2 regions of the Pseudazoarcus sp. NS34 genome follow, and region 1 is predicted to be linked to the other one. Evidence: riboswitches for the same ligand, from Rfam matches in the RefSeq annotation. Region 1 holds a riboswitch; the other holds the start of a gene.

Region 1 (5,129 bases):
GCGGTGTCCCACATCTCGCGTTCCCAGCGTGTGCGGTGAATCTTGTCCTGCTCGTGCACTTCGCCTTCGGGCGTGAACAGATACGCGGTGTTGTAGAGCTGGCCGTCACGCAGCGTCGGGTGGCTGCCGCCGATGAGGAAGACGCGCCACTCGGCCGCCAGTTCGCGCATCAGATCGATGTAGCGGCTGGTGTAGTCGTGCATGTTGCGCACGGCTTCGGGCATGTCGCGGGTGTCCATGAAGGACAGCAGCTGGGTGGTGAAGATCTCCGGCAGCAGCACGAAGTGCGGACGGTAATCGCCTGCGGCCTGCATGACGAAGCGGACCTGGTTCTCGAAACCGGACCAGTCGTGGATCTGGCGCAGCAGATACTGCACCGCAGCGATGCGTACGATCATCGGTTGTCCTCCTCGGGGATGCGGGTTGGTGCGCCCGGATCGTAGTCCGGGTTGAGCCACACGATCAGTGAGGCGTTGCCGAGCGATTCGGTGTCTTGCGGCAGGTAGCCGTGCACGGTGCCGCAGTAGCTGAAGCCTTCGTGCAGCTGAAAGCCCAGCACGGGATCGCTGATGTCGCCCCAGATTACGCGCTTGGCGTACTCCTCGGCGGTCATGCGGTCGGCAAAGCGGTGATAGCCGGGCATACGGCCACAGGCAATGATGCGCTTGAGGTTCATTTCGCGGCAGATGCGCCGCCGACCCTCGTACAGCGCATGGCCTATGCCGCTGCCGCGCAGATCGGTATTGACGAACACTTCGGCGCCATACAGCGTGCGGCCCATCGGGTTGTGGCTATCGAAGCTGCCGCTGGCGGTGATGTCGTCCCAGGTGTGATGCTCGCCCCAGTCGTCCCAGGTGATGACCAGCGAACTGGCACAGCCGGCCAGCTGGCCGTCCACTTCGGCGATCAGTTGGCCGTGCGGGAAGATGTCGAGCTGGTGGCGCATCTGCTCGGCCGACCACGCCGGAATGTCGGGGTAGACGTGGCGCTGCAGCGCGATCAGCGGTTCGATGTCTTCGGGGCGGGTGTTGCGCACCGTGGCCAGGGGCATGGAGTGTCCTCGCGGGCGCCCCGGCGGACCGGGGCGCAATGCATCAGTAGCGGTAGTGGTCGGGTTTGTACGGCCCTTCCTGCGGGACGCCGATGTAGGCCGCCTGCTCGTCGGACAGTTTGCTCAGCTGGGCGTTGAGCGTCTTCAGTTGCAGACGCGCGACCTTCTCGTCCAGATGCTTGGGCAGCGTATGCACGCCGGCCGGGTAGCGCTCCGGATGGTTGAACAGCTCGATCTGCGCGATGGTCTGGTTGGCGAACGACGAGCTCATCACGTAGCTCGGGTGACCGGTGCCGCAGCCGAGGTTCACCAGGCGGCCCTTGGCCAGCAGGATGATGCGTTTGCCATCGGGGAAGATCACATGATCGACCTGCGGCTTGATCTCGTCCCACTCGTAGGCGTCCAGCGCCGCGACGTCGATCTCGTTGTCGAAGTGACCGATGTTGCACACGATGGCCTGGTCCTTCATGCGCGCCATGTGGTCATGCGTGATGACGTGATAGTTGCCGGTGGCGGTGACGAAGATGTCGGCGTGTTCGCAGGCGTAATCCATCGTGACCACGCGATAGCCTTCCATCGCTGCCTGCAGCGCGCAGATCGGGTCGATCTCGGTGACCCACACCTGGGCCGACAGCGCGCGCAGCGCCTGCGCCGAGCCCTTGCCGACGTCGCCGTAACCGGCGACCACGGCGATCTTGCCGGCGATCATCACGTCGGTGGCGCGCTTGATGCCGTCGACCAGCGATTCGCGGCAGCCGTAGAGGTTGTCGAACTTGCTCTTGGTGACCGAATCATTGACGTTGATGGCCGGGAAGCGCAGCTCGCCGCGCTGGTGCATCTGGTACAGGCGATGCACGCCGGTGGTGGTTTCTTCGGTAACGCCGCGGATCTTCTCCAGGCGCGTCGAATACCACTTCGAGTCGGCGCCAAGCCGGGCCTTGATCGCGGCGAACAGCTCGCGCTCTTCCTCGGAAGTCGGCTTGCCCAGCACCGAGGCATCGGTCTCGGCCCGTGCGCCCAGGTGCAGCAGCAGCGTGGCGTCGCCGCCATCGTCGAGGATCATGTTCGAGTAGCCGCCGTCCGACCATTCGAAGATGCGGTGGGTGTAGTCCCAGTAGTCGGCCAGCGTCTCGCCCTTGACGGCGAACACCGGCACGCCGGTGGCGGCGATGGCGGCCGCGGCGTGATCCTGCGTCGAGAAGATGTTGCACGAGGCCCAGCGCACTTCGGCGCCGAGCGCGGTCAGCGTCTCGATCAGCACCGCAGTCTGGATGGTCATGTGCAGGGAACCCGTAATGCGCGCGCCCTTGAGCGGCTGCGAGGCGGAAAACTCCTCGCGGATGGCCATCAGGCCCGGCATTTCGGTTTCGGCGATGCGGATTTCCTTGCGTCCCCAGTCGGCCAGCGACAGGTCGGCAACGACGCAATCCTTGATGTCAGCCACAGCGTTCATGCTTTGCTCCTGCATGGGCCGGGCGGAAGGCGAGTCTGTGTGCTCGCCCTGTTCCAACCCGGCAAGGTTGGAAAGGCGAGCGCAGTTGTGGCGATGCCGCCGTGTGGCGGCTTCCGAGCCTGGGGCCGGGTGGGAACCCGACGCCTTGCAGCGCTCCTCGGAAACGGGACGGAGTATACCTGACCGCGGGGCTGCGGTCAGCCGGCGTTGCGGTTCTGGTGGCGCATCAGGCTGATGATCAACGCGATCACAGTCAGCGGCATGACGTAGCCCAGCATGGCCGTTGAAAAGGCTGGCACGATGGGGTGACTCTGCGCCGAGAGCACCAGCCAGGCCGTGTAGGCGGCGTAATAGCCCAGGAACACGCCACCCTCCCAGCGCGAGATCTCGCTGCCGGTAAGCATGATCGGCACGCAGGCCAGCGCGACGGCCAGCATCACCCACAGGTCGAAGGCGCGTGCCGCTTCCGGCACCGGAATGCCGCCAGCGTTGATCAGGCCGGTGGCGCCGATGACCGCGAAGATGTTGAACACGTTGGAGCCCACCACGTTGCCGACGGCGATGTCGCGCTCGCCGCGCAGTGCCGCGACGATGGAGGTGGCCACTTCCGGCATTGAGGTGCCGATGGCGACCACCGTCAGGCCGATCACCAGGTCACTCACGCCAAAGGCCTGGGCGACCGCCACGGCAGCGCCGACCAGCCATTCCGAGCCGAGCACCAATCCACCCAGGCCAACCACGATCAGGCCGAGCTGTGCGCTCCAGTGGCGGTCCCATTTCGAGTCCCCCGGCATTTCTGACGCGTACTCATCGGAAAACCCGCGAGAGGCGCTGCGCGATTGGCGGATCAGGAACACCGAGTAGCCCACGACCAGCGCGAACAGCGCGCCGGCTTCCAGTCGCGACACGCTGCCATCGAGCGCCATCACCACGAACAGCACGGAGGCGCCGATCATGATCGGGATCTCCTGGCGGATGATCTGCTCATTGACCAGCAAGGGAGTGATCAGCGCCGAGATGCCGAGAATCAGCAAGATGTTGGCAATGTTGCTGCCCACCACGTTGCCAATGGCCAGATCCGGGTTGCCGCCGAGCGAGGCGCCCACCGATACGGCGAGTTCCGGCGTGCTGGTGCCGAAGGCCACTACGGTGAGGCCGACCACCAGCGGCGAGACGCCAAAGGACAGCGCGAACTTCGAGGCGCCGCGGACGAGCAGTTCTGCTCCGACCACCAGCGTGACGAGACCGAGAACGAAGAACAGGGCGTGGGTGAGCATGATGGAGCCAGTGTCTGAAACGTTGGCGGGCCGCGCGAGGAGTCGCCTCGACGCGGCCCGGCTTGGTGCTGCGGATTATAGCTGGGCGGCGGTTTGCTGCCCTTGTCTTACAGCCCCGCGTCGGCGCGCAGTGCCGCTGCCTTGGTCGTGGCTTCCCACGTAAATTCCGGCTCGTCGCGGCCGAAGTGGCCGTAGGCGGCGGTCTTGGAGTAGATCGGACGCAGCAGGTCGAGTTCCTGGATGATGGCCTTGGGACGCAGGTCGAAATGCTCGCGGATCAGCGCCTCGATACGCTGTTCGTCGATGCGCGCGGTGCCGAAGGTGTTGACCATCAGGCTCACCGGCTGCGCGACGCCGATGGCGTAGGCCACCTGTACCTCGCAGCGCGAAGCCAGCCCGGCAGCGACCACGTTCTTGGCAACCCAGCGCGCGGCGTAGGCGGCCGAGCGGTCGACCTTGGACGGATCCTTGCCGGAAAACGCGCCACCGCCGTGGTGGGCCGAGCCGCCGTAAGTGTCGACGATGATCTTGCGGCCGGTCAGGCCGGCATCACCGTGCGGGCCGCCGATGACGAAGCGCCCGGTCGGGTTGATCAGGTAGCGCACGTTCTCGCCGAGCAGCTCCTTGGGTAGCACCGGCTTGATGATCTGCTCGATCACGGCCTCTGAAATTTCGGCGTGCGAGATGTCCGGGTGGTGCTGCGTGGACAGCACGACGGTGTCGATGGCGACCGGCTTGCCGTCAACGTACTTCACCGTCAGCTGGCTCTTGGCGTCGGGGCGCAGCCACCGCAGGCGGCCGTCCTTGCGCAGCTCGGCCTGGCGCTGGACGATGCGGTGAGCGTAGTAGATCGGCAGCGGCATCAGCGACGGCGTCTCGTCGCAGGCGTAACCGAACATCAACCCCTGGTCGCCGGCGCCCTGATCGAGATCGATGCCTTCGCCTTCATTCACGCCTTGGGCAATGTCGGCCGACTGGCGGTTGATGGCGGTGAGGATGGCGCAGGACTTGTAGTCGAAGCCGACGCTCGAATCGTCGTAGCCGATGCGACGGATCACGTCCTGCACGACTTCGCGGTAGTTGACGTTGGCGCTGGTCGTGATTTCGCCCGAGACCACCGCCAAGCCGGTCGAAACGAGCGTTTCGCAGGCCACGCGGGCGCGCGGGTCTTCGGCAAGAATGGCGTCGAGGATGCCGTCGGAAACCTGGTCAGCGACCTTGTCCGGATGACCTTCCGAAACCGATTCGGAGGTGAAGAGGAATTCTCTGCTCATCGAGCGACTCCCAAAAACAAAAATCCCCGGTTGTTCCGGCGTGGCCGGCTCCGGGGATGTCGAGCGGCGACGCT
Region 2 (5,129 bases), 290 kb from region 1:
TCCAAGGGCGCGATTCTTCCTGTTCGCGGCCCCCGGAGCAAGCTGCGATTGATGCGCTGCCGTATCATTCGGTGTGCTGAAACGCTGTAAGCGATGCCTGGTCGAAGGGTCATCGCATCTGGAGCCCACCATGAGTACCCCACCGCTTTCCGACCTGCGCAAGAGCTACGAGCAGGGCAGCCTCGAAGACCATGAAGCGCTGGCAGATCCGTTCGTGCAGTTCGAGGACTGGTTTGCCGAAGCCATGAAACGCAACGTGCCCGAGCCCAACGCCATGACGGTGGCCACCGTTGGCGAGAACGGCCGGCCGTCTACGCGCATTGTGCTGATCAAGGGTTTCGATCATCGCGGCATCGTCTGGTACACCAACTACAACAGCCGCAAGGGCCGCGAACTGACAGCCAACCCGATTGCCGCGCTGCAGTTCCACTGGGTTGAACTCGAACGCGTCGTGCGCATCGAAGGCAAGGTAGAGAAAGTGTCGGCAGAAGAATCCGACGCCTATTTCGAGAGCCGCCCGCTGACTCACCGTATCGGCGCCTGGGCGTCACACCAGAGCGAGGCGATTACCGATCGCGGCGTGATCGTCGCGCGGGCCGCCGAATATGGGCTGAAGTTCGGCCTCAAGCCGCCGCGCCCGCCGCACTGGGGCGGCTACCGGCTGGTGCCGGACTACTGGGAGTTCTGGCAGGGGCGCTCGTCGCGGCTGCACGACCGTTTTGCGTGGACGCTGGACGAAAAGGGCGAATGGTCGCGCGCGCGACTGTCGCCTTGAGCAGCGCGACGCCATATCAATTCAAGGCCCTGCGGGCCAAATGAGGCACACCATGAAATCAAGACTATCGCTTTGGCTGCTGGTGCTGGTGGCTCTGGTCGGACTGGGCGGCTGCGCAAGCTTCCAGACCCGTTTCGACACCGAAGCCGCTTTGATCTCCACGCGCGGCGAACCCAAGCAGGTATGGAACAACCCCGACGGCACCCGCACGCTGGAGTATTCGACCCAGCCCATGGGCGAAACCAGCTGGATGTACACGGTGGATGCCAGCGGCCGCATCGTCGAACAGTACGACGCGCTTGAGCAGCGTAACCACGGCCGCGTGAAGCCCGGCATGACCGTGGACGAAGTGCGCCGCACGCTGGGCGCGCATCGCAGCATCGAGCGCTTTCCGCGCCTGAACGAAGAGGTGTGGGACTGGAATGTGCCCAACCATTGGGCCGGCGTGCTGGCGACCTACTTCAACGTGCATTTCATCGACGGCAAGGTCGACCGCACCAGCTACAGCTACGTCTATCCAAGCTACGACGGTGATCACAGCTGGTTCGGACCGCGCTTCGGTTACGGCATCGGCATGGGTTTCGGGTCGGGCGGGCGCGTATCGCCCTACGGCAGCATTGGTGTCGGCTCGGGCCGCTTCGGCTGGTTCAGCCACTACGGCTGGTAAATCAGCGTTTTGCATGCCTGCCCGCGTCCCGGTAAAATCCCCGGCTTGCTGAGGAGCGCTGCGACCCGACGCTGACGATCACGTCGCCGGGCCAGGCTCAGCAACCGAACAACGGCGCTCGCAAATCCCTGCCGGATTTGTGGCGCCGTTTTCATTTGCAGCGCGCCATCCGGCCGACGCAACGCCCGAGGTAACGCATGCAAGCCGATCGCACCGAAGAACTCCTGTCCCTGCTCGCCGAGCGCATTCTCGTGCTCGACGGTGGCACGGGCACGATGATCCAGCAGTACAAGCTGTCCGAGCGCGAGTACCGGGGCGAAGGCGTGACCGAGCGCTTCATGGCGCATCCGCGCGACCTCAAGGGCAACAACGACCTGCTCGTGATCACACGGCCCGAGGTCATCGCCGAGATCCATCGCGGCTACCTCGATGCCGGCGCTGACATCATCGAGACCAACACCTTCAACGCCACGCGCGTGTCGCAGGCCGAGTACGGGCTGGAAGACCTCGCCTGGGAAATCAACGTCGAGGGCACCCGCATCGCCCGCGAGATCGCCGATGAGTACACGGCGAAGAACCCGGCCAAGCCGCGCTTTGTCGCCGGCGTGATCGGGCCGACCTCGCGCACGCTGTCGATCTCGCCCGACGTCAATGACCCCGGTTTCCGCAACGTCAGCTTCGACGCCCTGCTCGACGATTACTACGACTCGGCCAAGGCGCTGATGGAAGGCGGCGCCGACCTGATCCTGATCGAGACGGTGTTCGACACGCTCAACGCCAAGGTTGCGGTGTTCGCCGTCGAGAAGCTGTTCGGCGACCTGGGCCAGCGCCTGCCGGTGATGATCTCCGGCACCATCACCGACGCCTCCGGCCGCACGCTGTCGGGCCAGACCGCCGAGGCGTTCTGGAATTCGCTGTCACACGCGCGTCCGATCTCGTTCGGCCTGAACTGTGCGCTGGGCGCCAAGGAACTGCGCCAGTACGTCGATGAGCTGTCGCGCATCTGCGATACCCATGTTTCGGCCCACCCCAACGCCGGCCTGCCCAATCCGCTGTCGCCCACCGGCTACGACGAAACGCCCGAAGAGCTCTCGACCGCGATCCGCGAATGGGCCGAATCCGGCCTGCTCAACATCGTCGGCGGCTGCTGTGGCACCACACCGGAGCACATCGCGGCGATTGCCGAGGCGGTCGCCGGGCTCGCGCCGCGCCGCATTCCGCAGATCGAGAAGAAGCTGCGCCTGTCGGGCCTGGAGCCGTTCAACGTCGGCGGCGACACCATGTTCGTCAACGTCGGCGAGCGCACCAACGTCACCGGCTCACGCGCCTTCGCACGCATGATCCTCGAAGGCCGTTTCGACGACGCGCTGGCCGTGGCCCGCCAGCAGGTCGAGAACGGCGCACAGGTCATCGACATCAACATGGACGAGGCCATGCTCGATTCGCTGGCCGCGATGGAACGCTTCCTCAAGCTCGTCGCGTCCGAGCCGGATATCTCGCGCGTGCCGATCATGATCGACTCGTCCAAGTGGAGCGTGATCGAGGCCGGCCTCAAGTGCATCCAGGGCAAGGGCATCGTCAACTCCATCTCGATGAAAGAGGGCGAGGCCGAATTCCTGCGCCAGGCCCGCCTGTGCCGCCACTACGGCGCCGCCGTGATCGTGATGGCCTTCGACGAGAAGGGTCAGGCCGACACCTTTGCGCGCAAGACCGAGATCTGCAAGCGCGCCTACGATCTGCTCACCAGCCACGGCTTTCCGCCCGAAGACATCATCTTCGACCCCAACATCTTCGCTATCGCCACCGGCATCGAGGAGCACGACAACTACGCCGTCGACTTCATCGAGGCGGTGGCGTGGATTCGCAAGAACCTGCCCTACGCCAAGATCAGCGGCGGCGTGTCGAACGTGAGCTTCAGCTTCCGCGGCAACGACCCGGTGCGCGAGGCCATCCACACCGTGTTCCTGTACCACGCGGTCAAGGCCGGCATGAGCATGGGCATCGTCAACGCCGGCCAGCTCGGCGTGTATGACGAACTCGATCCGGCGCTGCGCGAAACCGTTGAAGACGTGGTGCTCAACCGCCGCGCCGGCGCCGGCGACGCGCTGGTCGACATCGCCCAGTCGGTGAAGGGCAAAGCGCGCGAAAGCGGCCCGGACCTCAGCTGGCGCGAGATGCCGGTCGAAAAGCGTCTGTCCCACGCGCTGGTCAAGGGCATCACCGATTTCGTCGTCGAAGACACCGAAGAAGTGCGCGCCCGCCTCGAAGCCGAAGGCAAGCCGCCCCTGTCCGTCATCGAAGGCCCGTTGATGGACGGCATGAGCGTGGTCGGCGACCTCTTCGGCGCCGGCAAGATGTTCCTGCCGCAGGTCGTCAAATCGGCCCGCGTCATGAAGACCGCGGTGGCCCACCTCATTCCCTACATCGAGGCCGAGAAGCTGCGCACCGGCGCGACCAACAAGGGCCGCATCGTCATGGCCACCGTGAAAGGCGACGTGCACGACATCGGCAAGAACATCGTCGGCGTGGTGCTGGGCTGCAACGGCTACGAGGTCATCGACCTGGGCGTGATGGTGCCGTGCGAGAAGATTCTCGCCGCCGCCAAGGAACACGGCGCGCAGGCCATCGGCCTGTCCGGCCTGATCACGCCGTCGCTCGAAGAAATGAGCCACGTCGCAGCCGAGATGCAGCGTCAGGGCTTCGACCTGCCCTTGCTCATCGGCGGCGCCACCACCAGCCGCGCCCACACCGCCATCAAGATCGCGCCGCACTACGACAAGCCGGTGGTCTATGTGCCCGACGCCTCGCGCGCCGTTGGCGTCGTGACCTCACTGCTCTCCGAAGGCCAGCGTGACGACTACGCCACCAACCTGGCCGCCGACTACGCCAAGATCCGCGAACAGCACGCCAACAAGAAAGGCCTCACGCTGGTCAAGCTGCAGGCCGCCCGCGACAACCGCTATCGCTGGAACAGCGTCGCAGGCTACGTGCCGCCCAAGCCCGCAAAGCTCGGCCTGCAATCGATCGACGTGCCGCTCGAAGCGCTGGTCGATTACATCGACTGGGCGCCGTTCTTCCAGACCTGGGATCTCGCCGGCAGCTACCCGAAAATTCTCGACGACGAAGTCGTCGGCGAGACCGCACGCAACGTCTTCAACGATGGCAAGGCCATGCTCGACCAGGTCGTGCAGGGCAAATGGCTGCAGGCACGCGCCGTGTTCGGCCTGTTCCCGGCCAACACCGTCGGCTTTGATGACATCGAAATCTACGAGACCGAAGCGCGCGACAAACCGCTGATGACCTGGCACGGCCTACGCCAGCAGCACGAGCGCCCGGAAGGCAAACCGCACTGGTGCCTCGCCGACTTCATCGCCGACAAGGATTCCGGCGTGCCCGACTACATCGGCGCCTTCGCCTGCACCGCCGGCATCGGCATCGAGCCGCATCTCGAACGCTTCGAAGCCGACCACGACGACTACCACGCCATCATGCTCAAGAGCATCGCAGATCGGCTCGCCGAAGCCTGCGCCGAATGGCTGCACGCCCAGGTGCGAAAGGAGCACTGGGCCTACGTGCCCGACGAGTCACTCAGCAACGAAGAACTCATCAAGGAAGCCTACCGCGGCATCCGCCCCGCCCCCGGCTACCCCGCCTGCCCGGACCACACCGTGAAGGGCGACCTCTTCA

Evidence for each region. Region 1 has a riboswitch for S-adenosylhomocysteine ahead of ahcY (adenosylhomocysteinase). Riboswitches for the same ligand answer to the same signal wherever they lie in the genome.
Region 2: linked by a shared signal. The riboswitch ahead of metH (methionine synthase) and the one ahead of ahcY (adenosylhomocysteinase) in region 1 are both predicted to bind S-adenosylhomocysteine.

The regions. Positions count from the first base shown of each region.
Region 1 is NZ_BAAKIZ010000001.1:486,155-491,283, reverse strand. Features, by position in the region: gene AC6H0N_RS02420 (carbon-nitrogen hydrolase family protein) at 1-398, opposite strand, end outside; gene AC6H0N_RS02415 (GNAT family N-acetyltransferase) at 395-1,051, opposite strand; gene ahcY (adenosylhomocysteinase) at 1,095-2,504, opposite strand; S-adenosyl-L-homocysteine riboswitch at 2,575-2,669, opposite strand; gene AC6H0N_RS02405 (calcium/sodium antiporter) at 2,702-3,781, opposite strand; gene metK (methionine adenosyltransferase) at 3,889-5,055, opposite strand.
Region 2 is NZ_BAAKIZ010000001.1:776,290-781,418, forward strand. Features, by position in the region: gene pdxH (pyridoxamine 5'-phosphate oxidase) at 131-775, shown strand; gene AC6H0N_RS03710 (hypothetical protein) at 828-1,442, shown strand; S-adenosyl-L-homocysteine riboswitch at 1,487-1,569, shown strand; gene metH (methionine synthase) at 1,640-5,129, shown strand, end outside.